One region of the Bradyrhizobium sp. WBAH42 genome, then DNA from elsewhere that is predicted to be linked to it. Evidence: predicted binding sites of a transcription regulator. Region 1 holds the regulator's gene; the other holds the start of a gene.
The links. The regulator PhoB, encoded in region 1, activates phosphate uptake and scavenging genes when phosphate is short. The targets are predictions, from matches to a motif close to TGTCATNNANCTGTCAT.

Region 1 (5,804 bases):
CTGCTCGCCGGCATCCCCTCGATCATCTACGGCATGTGGGGCTTCTTCGTGCTCGGCCCGTTCCTAGCCAACACCTTCCAGCCCTTCATGATCAGGGTGTTCGACGGTGTTCCCGTGCTGGGCGCGATCTTCGCGGGTCCCCCGTCCTATCTCAGCCTGTTCAACGCCGCCCTGATCCTCGCCATCATGGTGCTGCCCTTCATCACCTCGATCTCGGTCGATGTGTTCAAGACGGTGCCGCCGGTGCTGAAGGAAGCCGCCTATGGCGTCGGCTGCACCACCTGGGAAGTCGTCCGCAGCGTCGTGATCCCCTACACCCGCGTCGGCATCATCGGCGGCGTCATGCTGGCGCTGGGCCGCGCGCTGGGCGAGACCATGGCGGTGACCTTCATCATCGGCAATTCGTTCCGGATCTCCTCGTCGATCTTCGCCCCGGGCACCACGATCTCGGCCGCGATCGCATCCGAGTTCGCCGAGAGCGACGGCCTGCACCAGTCCGGCCTGATCCTGCTCGGCCTCCTGCTGTTCGTGCTGACGTTCTTCGTGCTCGCGGCCGCCCGGTTGATGCTGCTGCGCCTGGAAACCAAGGCGGGGAAGTGAAGCCATGAACCCGATCTATTCGCGCCGCCGCCGCTGGGACATCGTCATTCGCGGACTCTGCATCGCAGCCGCTGCGTTCGGCGTCACCTGGCTCGCGCTGATCCTGATGACGTTGCTCTACAACGGCCTGGCCGGGCTCAACCTCCAGGTCTTCACCGAGAACACGCCGCCGCCCGGATCGAACGAAGGCGGTCTGCTCAACGCCATCGTCGGCTCACTGATCATGACCGTGATCGGCGTCGGCATCGGCGCGCCGCTCGGCCTGTTCGCCGGCACCTATCTTGCCGAATACGGCCGCAACGACAAGCTGACCTCGGTGATCCGTTTCATCAACGACATTCTCCTGTCGGCGCCCTCGATCATCATCGGCCTGTTCATCTACGGGGCGGTGGTGGTGCCGATGCGCGGCTTCTCGGCGATCGCGGGCAGCCTCGCGCTCGCCGTCATCGTGATCCCGGTCGTCGTGCGCACCACCGAGGACATGCTGCTGCTGGTGCCGAATCCGCTGCGCGAGGCGGCCTCTGCGCTCGGTCTGCCGCGCTCGCTGGTGATCAAGCGCATCGCCTATCGTGCCGCGCGTTCCGGCCTCATCACCGGCGTGCTGCTGGCGACCGCCCGCGTCGCGGGCGAGACCGCACCGCTGTTGTTCACGGCGCTGTCGAACCAGTTCTTCAGCCTCGGCCTGAACAAGACGATGGCGAACCTACCTGTCACCATCAACAACTTCGTGCAGAGCCCCTACGAATATTGGAAGCAACTCGCCTGGAGCGGCGCGCTGCTCATCACCCTGACCGTGCTTGCCCTGAACATTGGCGCGCGCATCCTTGGCGCCGAGAGGACTGCAAAATGAGTGAAATGTCTGTTTCCGTCAGCGCGCCGACCGTTCATCCCGGCTCGCAGCCGCTGCCCGAGGCGCCCGCCAAGGTCACCGCGCGCAACCTGAATTTCTACTACGGTGAGCACCACGCGCTGAAGAACATCAATCTGACGCTCGGCACCAACCGCGTCACGGCGTTCATCGGCCCGTCGGGCTGCGGCAAGTCGACCCTGCTGCGCATCTTCAACCGGATGTACGACCTCTATCCGGGCCAGCGCGCCACCGGCCAGCTGCTGCTCGACCAGACCAACATCCTCGACGCCAAGCTGGACCTCAACCTGTTGCGGGCCCGGGTCGGCATGGTGTTCCAGAAGCCGACGCCGTTCCCGATGACGATCTACGAGAACATCGCCTTCGGCATTCGTCTGTACGAGAAGATCTCGAAGTCGGAGATGGACGACCGCGTTGAGAAGGCTCTGCGCGGCGGCGCGCTGTGGAACGAGGTCAAGGACAAGCTCAATGCCTCCGGCCTGTCGCTCTCCGGCGGCCAGCAGCAGCGCCTCTGCATCGCCCGCACCGTCGCGGTGCGGCCCGAGGTGATCCTGTTCGACGAGCCCTGCTCGGCGCTCGACCCGATCTCGACCGCCAAGGTCGAGGAACTGATCCAGGAATTGTCCGAGAACTACACGATCGCGATCGTCACCCACAACATGCAGCAGGCGGCGCGCGTCTCCGACAAGACCGCCTTCATGTATCTCGGCGAGCTGATCGAGTTCGACGACACCAGCAAGATCTTCACGTCGCCGAGCGATCGGCGCACGCAGGATTACATCACCGGCCGGTTCGGCTGAGGAGACGGAATATGGGTTCTGAACATACCGTAAAGGCCTTTGACAGCGACCTTCAGGAGCTCACTCGCCTGGTCGCCGAGATGGGCGGCATCGCCGAGCGCATGATCGTCGATTCCGTCGACGCGCTGATCCGCCGCGACGTGGCACTCGGCCAGCGCGTCGTCACCACCGACGCCGATCTCGACGCGCTGCAGAAGCGCATCGAGGAGCGCGCCGTGCTCACCATCGCCCGCCGCCAGCCGATGGCCGTCGACCTGCGCGAGATCGTCGGCGCCATGCGCGTTGCGACCGATCTCGAGCGCATCGGCGATCTTGCCAAGAACATGGGCAAGCGCGTCGCGGCGCTGGAGACGGATTTCCATCCGCTCAAGCTGTTCCGCGGCCTGGAGCACATGACCGACCTCGTGCAGCAGCAGGTCAAGAGCGTGCTCGACGCCTATGCCGCGCACGATCTGCCGGCGGCGATGGCGGTGTGGAAGGGCGACGAGGAGGTCGACGCCATCTGCACCTCGCTGTTCCGCGAGCTCCTCACCTACATGATGGAGGATCCGCGCAATATCTCGTTCTGCATCCACCTGATGTTCTGTGCCAAGAACATCGAGCGGATCGGCGACCATGCCACCAACATCGCCGAGACCGTGTTCTACATGATCGAGGGCCAGGCGATCACCGACAAGCGGCCGAAGGGCGACATGACGACCTTCGCCACGACGGTGCCGAATACCTAAGGAGCGACGACAACATGGGCGCACGCATTATGGTGGTAGAGGACGAGGAAGCTCTCACCGAGCTTCTCCGCTACAACCTCGAAGGCGACGGCTATGACGTCGAGACGGTGATGCGCGGCGACGACGCCGACACCCGCCTCAAGGAGCACATTCCCGATCTGATCGTGCTCGACTGGATGCTGCCGGGCCTGTCGGGCATCGAGCTGTGCCGGCGGCTTCGGACCCGTCCCGAGACCAAGCAGCTGCCGATCATCATGCTCACCGCGCGCGGCGAGGAGAGCGAGCGGGTACGGGGCCTCGCAACCGGCGCCGACGATTACATCGTCAAGCCGTTCTCGGTGCCGGAGCTGCTCGCGCGCGTGAAGGGTCTGCTCAGGCGCGCCAGCCCCGAGCGGCTCGCCACCGTGCTCGCCTATGGCGACATCGAGCTCGACCGCGACAAGCGCCGCGTGGCGCGCTCGGGTCGGCCGATCGATCTCGGCCCGACCGAATATCGCCTGCTGGAGTTCTTCCTGGAGCATCCCGGCCGCGTGTTCTCGCGCGAGCAGCTGCTCGATAGCGTCTGGGGCCGCGACATCTATATCGATGAGCGTACCGTCGACGTCCATATCGGCCGCCTGCGCAAGCTGCTCAATCTCGGCCGCGAGCAGGACCCGATCCGCACCGTCCGCGGCGCCGGCTACGCGCTGGATGATCGCTTCGCGAAGGCCGAGCAGACGTAAGATCTGCGAGCTGTTGGTGTGGTGAGCTGCGGCTACACCCTCAACCGTCATCCCGGGGCGCGCGCAGCGCGAGCCCGGGATCTCAGCGCGAGCGCTTGCGCTCGTCGCGATCAACCACGGGACGTGGTTTGACGATGACTCGGCGTGACCATCTCGCGCAACGATCGCGCCCTGTGGTTATGGATCCCCGCCTTCGCGGGGATGACACTGAGTAGGTGGCGCCGTCATCGTGTGACGGCTGTAATCTCGGCGATCAACTAATTCCGCAAGCTCAGCGCGTGCTCGGCTTCGCCGGTGCGCGACGGCGGTCCGCTGCGGGCTGATAGGCCACGCGCGAATGCTGGGCGCAGTAGGGCAGGCCCGAGAGCGCCTTGCCGCCGCAGAAGAAGAAATCCGGGCTCGATGGATCGCCGACCGGCCAGTGGCACGTCGCCTCGTTCAATTCCAGCAGCGACAGGCGCTGGCTCATCGGCACCACGTTGTCGTAGGTGACCGGCTCGGCTTCCACCTCGACCTCGAAGGCCTGCGCCAGCGCGGTGTTGCCGCGCGCAACGGGTCGCGTCACGCGCATCATGTGCTGCGCGGGCCGTGCCTTGCGCGGCCGCGGCGCTGCCGATGAAGGGCTCTTGGCGCGGCCGGACAGGCCGAGCCGGTGCACCTTGCCGATCACGGCATTGCGGGTCACATTGCCGAGCTCCGCCGCGATCTGGCTGGCCGAAAGTCCGGCCTCCCAGAGCTTCTTCAGCTGCTCGACGCGATCATCGGACCAGGTCAAAACCGTCATTGCACCCTTTCCCTCGCAGCGCGCCTGCCATCCTGGAGCCTTCGCCGCGATTGCCTAAAGCCTTGAAAAACCCGTGCCGCCAGAATCCCTTAAGGCTCGCCGGGCGCGCTCAAGACGCCCGAACGTTTACGCCGGTACATGAGGACTTTTGGGATCAGAACTGCTGCACGAGATGTCGTATCTGACAGTCCAAACGCTACAATATGGCGTGACTCCCGCGCAAGAGTCCGCCGACTCGCTTCCACATGTTCCGTGGTGAAAAACCCGCAAAATCGGCACCGCAAGACTACGGATTCAGCGTTTCGCGAGGCTTTCCGGGCGGCATTGACACCCGTCTTTCCAGGCATAAGATAGTGCCACGTGCCGCCCTTAAAAGGCGGCACGTTTCGTTTTCCGGGGCCGGTCAATGGTGCGTTGCGCAATGCGTGCCTCACACCGTCCGCAACATTCAAGTGACGTCATGACTAACAGCGCCGCGCCGCATTTGCTCCCCGTTTTCGCCAGGGCCGACCTCGGTTTCGAGCGCGGCGAAGGCTGCTGGCTGATCGCGGCCAATGGCGATCGCTATCTCGATTTCACCTCGGGCGTGGCGGTGAATGCGCTCGGCCACGTTCATCCCGCGCTGGTCAAGGCGTTGCAGGAGCAGGCGACGAAGCTCTGGCACATGTCGAACCTGTTCCAGAGCCCCGATGGCGAGAAGCTCGCAAGCCGCCTCTGCAATGAGAGCTTCGCGGACTTCGTGTTCTTCTGCAATTCCGGCGCCGAGGCGCTGGAAGGTGTGGTCAAGCTCGTCCGCCATCATCACTTCTCCAAGGGCCATCCGGAGCGTTATCGCATCATCACCTTCGAAGGCGCCTTCCATGGCCGCACGCTGGCGACGCTCGCCGCCACCGGGTCTGCGAAATATCTCGAGGGCTTCGGTCCGCCGATGGACGGCTTCGATCAGGTGCCGCACGGCGACCTCGACGCCGTGAAGAAGGCGATCGGCCCGCACACCGCCGGCATTCTCATCGAGCCGATCCAGGGCGAGGGTGGCGTTCGTGCTGCACCTCCGGCCTTCCTGAAGGCGCTGCGCGAGCTCTGCAACGAGCGCGGCCTGTTGCTCGCCTTCGACGAGGTGCAGACCGGCATGGGCCGCACCGGCGAGCTCTTTGCCTACAAGCGCACCGGCGTCACACCGGACGTGATGTCGCTCGCCAAGGCGCTCGGCGGCGGCTTCCCGATCGGCGCGGTGCTGGCGACCGCTGATGCGGCCGCCGGCATGGGGCCCGGCTCGCACGGCTCCACCTTCGGCGGCAATCC
Region 2 (5,804 bases), 3.7 Mb from region 1:
GTCAACGGAGTGAAGCTCCAGGGCATCGTGACCTGGTTCGACAATTTCTGTTTGCTGCTTCGGCGCGACGGTCATTCGCAGCTCGTCTACAAGCATGCGATCTCGACCATCATGCCGGGCGCTCCGATTCAGCTGTTCGAAGGCGGCGAGGACCAGCCGGCTTGAGAGTGATCTGATTGGAACCCCGGAATTTCGACGGGGATGCCGACCGTCCACGGTCGGCAGGGGCTACGCAGACGGGGCGGGTGCTTGTCATCGGCCCCTACTTGCGCGTGCGCGCGGGCAGTGCCGACGCGCAATCGGAGACTCATGCCTTGCGAGACACCGAGGCCCGGCTCGATGAAGCCGTCGGCCTCGCGCGCGCGATCGATCTCGTCATTGCCGACGCCATCGTCGCCCCGGTCAGCCAGATCCGGCCCGCCACCTATATCGGCAAGGGCAAGGTCGAGGAGATCGCCGGGCTGATCAAGACCCTCGAGGTCGAGCTCGTGGTGATGGATTGCGCACTGTCGCCGATCCAGCAGCGCAACCTCGAGAAGGAATGGCACGCCAAGGTGCTCGACCGAACCGGGCTCATTCTCGAAATCTTCGGCCGCCGCGCCAAGACCAGGGAAGGCTCGCTGCAGGTCGAGCTGGCGCATCTCAACTACCAGCGCTCGCGCCTGGTGCGCTCCTGGACCCATCTCGAGCGCCAGCGCGGCGGTTTCGGCTTCATGGGCGGTCCCGGCGAGACCCAGATCGAGGCCGACCGCCGCCTGATCCAGGAGCGCATCTCCAAGCTGGAGAGCGAGCTGAAAAAGGTGCAGGCGACGCGGCGGCTGCATCGCGCCGGCCGCCAACGCGTGCCGTATCGCGTGGTCGCGCTGGTCGGTTACACCAATGCCGGCAAGTCGACGCTGTTCAATCGCCTGACCCGCGCCGAGGTGCAGGCGGCCGACATGCTGTTTGCGACGCTCGATCCCACCTTGCGGGCGCTCACCCTGCCGCATGGCGGCAAGGCGATGCTGTCGGACACCGTCGGCTTCATCTCCAACCTGCCGACGCAGCTCGTCGCCGCCTTCCGCGCCACGCTGGAGGAGGTGCTGGAGGCCGACGTCATCCTGCATGTCCGCGACATCTCGCATGAAGACGCCGAGGCGCAGCAGAGCGACGTCGACGCGGTGCTGCGCCAGCTCGGCATCAACCCGGACGATTCCGGCCGCATCATCGAGGTCTGGAACAAGATCGACCGTTTCGCCCCCGAGCAACGCGAAGAGCTGCTCAACATCGCCGCGCGCAGGCCGGAGGATCATCCGGCGATGCTGGTCTCAGCCGTGTCGGGCGAGGGCATCAATGCTCTGCTCGCCGCGATCGAGCAACGCCTGGCCGCCAAGCGCACCACGCTCGATCTCTCCATCGACGCCGCCGACGGCGCCGGCATCAGCTGGCTGCACCGCAATGCCGAGGTGCTGTCGAAGGAGCTGCACGACGGCCGCTTCGATATGACGGTGCGGGTGGACGAGACCAAGCGGGATATCGTGGTGAACAGGTTCGACGCCGTGCCGCATCACGCCACATAACGGCGCGATGCCATTGGTGCGCGGCATCGATCGCGTGGTTCCAGCGAGAAATTACACGCGGCATGGATCGGTACACCCTCGTGCGCGCTACGCACGGGGCACGAACGACAGCTGACCTGGCGGCGTGCTGACGCTCGTCGGTTGCGAACTTGATCAGCACATCAGAACGGAATTGTCAGGCCCGGATGTTTGGCTTGCGCCCTGGTATAGGCGACGCCGTGAACCTTGATACCACGCGTGTCCAGCAGCGAGATAATGCCGCCCTGGTTCGACAATTCCATCGGCTTCTCCACGACGACGGCGAGCGTTCCTCCGGCTGCGATCGTCCCCGACAGCGTCATCTTCTTCTTCTGCTTGTCGGCCAGCTTCCAGCCGGTGAGATCGATGTCGCGATCGGCCGTGTTGAGCAGTGTGACGACTTCGCGCTCCGGCGTCTTCACGGCGTTGACGAGTGCCGCAATGATCCGCACGAGCCCATCCGGCATTTCCTCCGTCGGAGGGGCCGTCGGATCCAGCGGCGCTGTCGGCGTGCCGCCGCCGAGATCAATCGGATGACCGGTCTCGTCGTCAGTGTGCCAGGCCTGCGTCTGGAATTTGAGAAGGACTGCCGTCCATAAATTTTGCTCCGGGAATTCGAACACGAGCCCGCCGTCCTGCCACGGCCCGTTGTCGCCCGAGAACCTTCCGATGGGATTTCCCTGGTTCATATGGATGTCGTGAATGCCGCGTCCCGGCCTGAAGCCGAAATAATTGTCCGCCTTGGTCTCGGGGCCCCATGTCTCGCCGAACGCGTAGACCATCGCGCTTTCGTCCGAGAGTGCGCGCTGGACGAACTGGTCGAGCTTCTCGTTGAGGTCGTTGTCCGGCCCAGGCACGGACAGCGGCAGCGGCACCATCTCCTGGGGCTGCATCAGATTACCGCGGATGAAGTCCAGCGCGATGCTGTTGGGCTGGGGGGCCTGCGGGTGCAGCCCCTCCGGGAGTGCCGCGAGTCGTTCGGTGATCGGATGGACGAAACGAGATCGCACCAGGAATTCGACCTCGCTTCCGTCGGCCGACTGCACGTTGACGGCAATGCGGAAATCTTCACCGCCGGCGACGATATGGACTTGATAGTGCGGCGACCTGCCGGTGCCGAAACGCATCGCAATCGGGCGTCCCTTGAGGACTGAATAATGTTTCAATGGCATCGCGCTTCACCTGCCGTAGGGGGGTGGCTGCGTCAGAACTATACAACTTTAGACTGTCTGCGGTGACAATTTCATGGCGGCGGCTTGACGCATCTTTCCGTGCGAGCCGCTGGGGGCGGTCAATCGGGGTACATTGCTGACCGATCGGCGATGGATGGTGTTGCCGGATCTCTCCGCCACCGCACCCGACTAAGCGGCGGTCTTCGCCGCATTCCACAGCGCGTCCATCTCCGCCAGCGAGGCCTGCTCCAGCGTCCGGCCCTGCGCCGCCAGCGCCCGCTCGATATAGGCAAAGCGCCGCTCGAATTTCGCGTTGGTCGCACGCAACGCGGCTTCCGGATCTGCATCGACATGGCGGGCAAGGTTGACCAGCGCGAACATCAGGTCGCCGGTCTCTTCCGCCAGGCCCGCGCGGTCGTTGCGGTCCAGCGCGGCTTCGATCTCGTCGGCTTCCTCGCGGATCTTCTGCAGGACCGCGCGCGGGTCGTTCCAGTCGAAGCCGACGGTGGAGGCCTTGCGCTGCAGCTCCATCGCGCGCGTCAACGCCGGCTGGCCGGCCTTCACGCCCGACAGCAGCGACTTGTGCGTCGGCGTCTCTTCCGGCGGCCGGCGCGCGGCGCGTTCGGCCTTTTCCTCGGCCTTGATGCGGTCCCAGACCTCCTTGACGTGGTGCGGGGCGAGATTGCCGTCCTTGTCGGCGAAGACGTGGGGATGGCGGCGGATCATCTTGCGGGTGATGGCCTCGACCACGTCACCAAAATCGAACGCGTTCTGCTCTGAGGCCATCTGCGCGTGGAACACCACCTGAAGCAGGAGATCGCCGAGCTCCTCTCTGAGATCGTCGAGATCGCCGCGGGTGATGGCGTCGACCACCTCATAGGCTTCCTCGATCGTGTAGGGCGCAATCGTCGCAAAGTCCTGCTCGAGGTCCCAAGGGCAGCCGGTCACCGGGGTGCGCAGTGCCGCCATGATTTCGATCAGGCGGGAGATATCGCGGGAAGGGGCCATTGCCGGGCAGTCTCCTGGGGTCCAGAGCCTTATGCCAAAAGCGGACCCCCAATCCCAGCGCAAGGCGGCGGAACAGGCCGATTTCCACCGATTGGCGAGCAAGTCGCGCAATGCTAAAGCGCGGGCCATGAACGACGCATTTTCTTCCGAAACCGCGCTGGTGCTGTTCTCCGGCGGCCAGGATTCCACCACCTGCCTCGCCTGGGCTTTGAGCCGCTTCGTCCGCGTGGAGACGCTGGGGTTCGAGTACGGCCAGCGCCACGCCATCGAGCTTGACTGCCGCGACCGCCTGCTCGACGGCATCAAGGGCCTGCGCGCGGATTGGGCCGCAAAGCTGGGCGAGAGCCACACGCTGTCGATCCCGACGCTGGCGGCCGTCTCCGAGACGGCGCTAACCCGCGACGTCGCGATCGCGATGGGCGCCGACGGCCTGCCCAACACCTTCGTGCCGGGCCGCAACCTCGTGTTCCTGACCTTCGCCGCAGCGCTGGCCTACCGGCGCGGCATCCGCCACATCGTCGGCGGCATGTGCGAGACCGACTATTCCGGCTATCCCGATTGCCGCGACGAGACCATCCGCGCCATGCAGGCCGCGCTCTCGCTCGGCATGGCGAGGCCCTTCGAGCTGCACACGCCATTGATGTGGATCGACAAGGCCGCGACCTGGAAGCTGGCGCACGATCTCGGCGGCGAGGGGCTGGTCGATTTGATCCGTGAGCAATCGCACACCTGCTATCTCGGCGAACGCGGCGCGCGGCACGAATGGGGTTATGGCTGCGGCGAGTGCCCGGCCTGCAGTTTGCGGGCGAGGGGGTGGAACGAGTACGTGGCAGGGCGGTAGGGTCGCTCCGCCGTCATTGCGAGGAGCTCGCGACAAAATTGCGCAGCAATTTTGCGCTGATGCGACGAAGCAATCCAGACTGCCGCCGCGGAGGATTCTGGATTGCTTCGCTTCGCTCGCAGTGACGAACTCAGCGATCAGCTACTGAAAATCCTCGTCCCGCAGCTCAATCGGCTTGCCGTGCGGCGTGCGATCGGCGGCGTGGTCCCAGGCATCGCGGTAGCGGTGCAGCGTCTCCAGCGAGGCGACGCCCTTGCGCGCGACGAGGCCTTCCAGCGTGGCGAGCCAGTGCAGATAGTAGGTCTCGCCGGTGTCAGGGTCGCCCGCGGCCTGGGCACGCTTGATCTCGGAGGCCAAGGCTGCGGCCCATTCCGGCCAGGTGAATACGCCGCGCTCGTGCAGGCTCAAGGCCATCGCGAACGCATGCGCCTCCCAGGGTGCGCGGAACACCGGGCCGTCATCGTCGCGCGGAATGCCCGGGATTGCCGCCGTCGCCGCGGCCGCAAGTGCGCCGCTCATCACGCCGGATCCAGATAGGGCTCGAACGCGTCGATCGAGACCTTCAGCGTGGGATCTCCGTCGTCACCCCAGAGATCGCGGCCCTCGAACACCACGGTATAGAGCCATTGCGGGTTCTCGCCGCGCTCCATCGCCGCACTATCCGGAAACACGTGGCAGCCGTGGTTCAGCTCGACCACGCCGACATGGCCGCGCACATAGCGTGGCAGCCGCGTGTGCGTCGCTGGATGAATATTCTTGGCGCGGACGCGATCGCCAATGTTGAATTTCGCCGGCGCCGGGGCAGGGCGGCCAAACTTGCCGCGCACCATCACGCGCTCGACATTGGCGCGGTCGAACGTGCCGTGCTTGAGCGCCTTTGCGGGCTGCATCGCATGGCCGGCAGCGACCTCCTCGCGGGTGAGATAGCCCTTGTCGATCAGCATCTCCTCGAGCCCGAGAAACCATTTCTTGTAATAGGAGCTCGAGAGATAGACGTGCGGCGGCAAGGTCTCGCGATAGAAGCGCGAGGTGTCGATGTTGAAGGCGCCGGCCGCGCCCATCGCGCGCACCATCGCCAGCACGCGCGATTCCCATTCTTCGTGAAACATCGGCTCGTTCGGCTCGGGCTCGACCTTGCCGAACCCGTCCATGCCGCCCATGTCGTGCACGCCGTTCACGACGGTGCTCCCGGCGTCTTGGGGAAAC

Region 2: a site for PhoB is predicted at 2,812-2,828, ahead of DCG74_RS24190 (DUF2278 family protein). Genes of this name have one in related genera too.

Annotation. Positions count from the first base shown of each region.
Region 1 covers NZ_CP036533.1:1,505,631-1,511,434, forward strand. The annotation lists gene pstC (phosphate ABC transporter permease subunit PstC) at 1-600, shown strand, start outside; gene pstA (phosphate ABC transporter permease PstA) at 605-1,450, shown strand; gene pstB (phosphate ABC transporter ATP-binding protein PstB) at 1,447-2,268, shown strand; gene phoU (phosphate signaling complex protein PhoU) at 2,280-2,996, shown strand; gene phoB (phosphate regulon transcriptional regulator PhoB) at 3,011-3,718, shown strand; gene DCG74_RS07030 (GcrA family cell cycle regulator) at 3,990-4,502, opposite strand; gene DCG74_RS07035 (aspartate aminotransferase family protein) at 4,963-5,804, shown strand, end outside.
Region 2 covers NZ_CP036533.1:5,172,741-5,178,544, forward strand. The annotation lists gene hfq (RNA chaperone Hfq) at 1-165, shown strand, start outside; gene hflX (GTPase HflX) at 177-1,559, shown strand; gene DCG74_RS24190 (DUF2278 family protein) at 1,721-2,749, opposite strand; gene mazG (nucleoside triphosphate pyrophosphohydrolase) at 2,939-3,757, opposite strand; gene queC (7-cyano-7-deazaguanine synthase QueC) at 3,885-4,598, shown strand; gene DCG74_RS24205 (nitrile hydratase accessory protein) at 4,740-5,117, opposite strand; gene nthB (nitrile hydratase subunit beta) at 5,117-5,776, opposite strand; gene nthA (nitrile hydratase subunit alpha) at 5,773-5,804, opposite strand, start outside.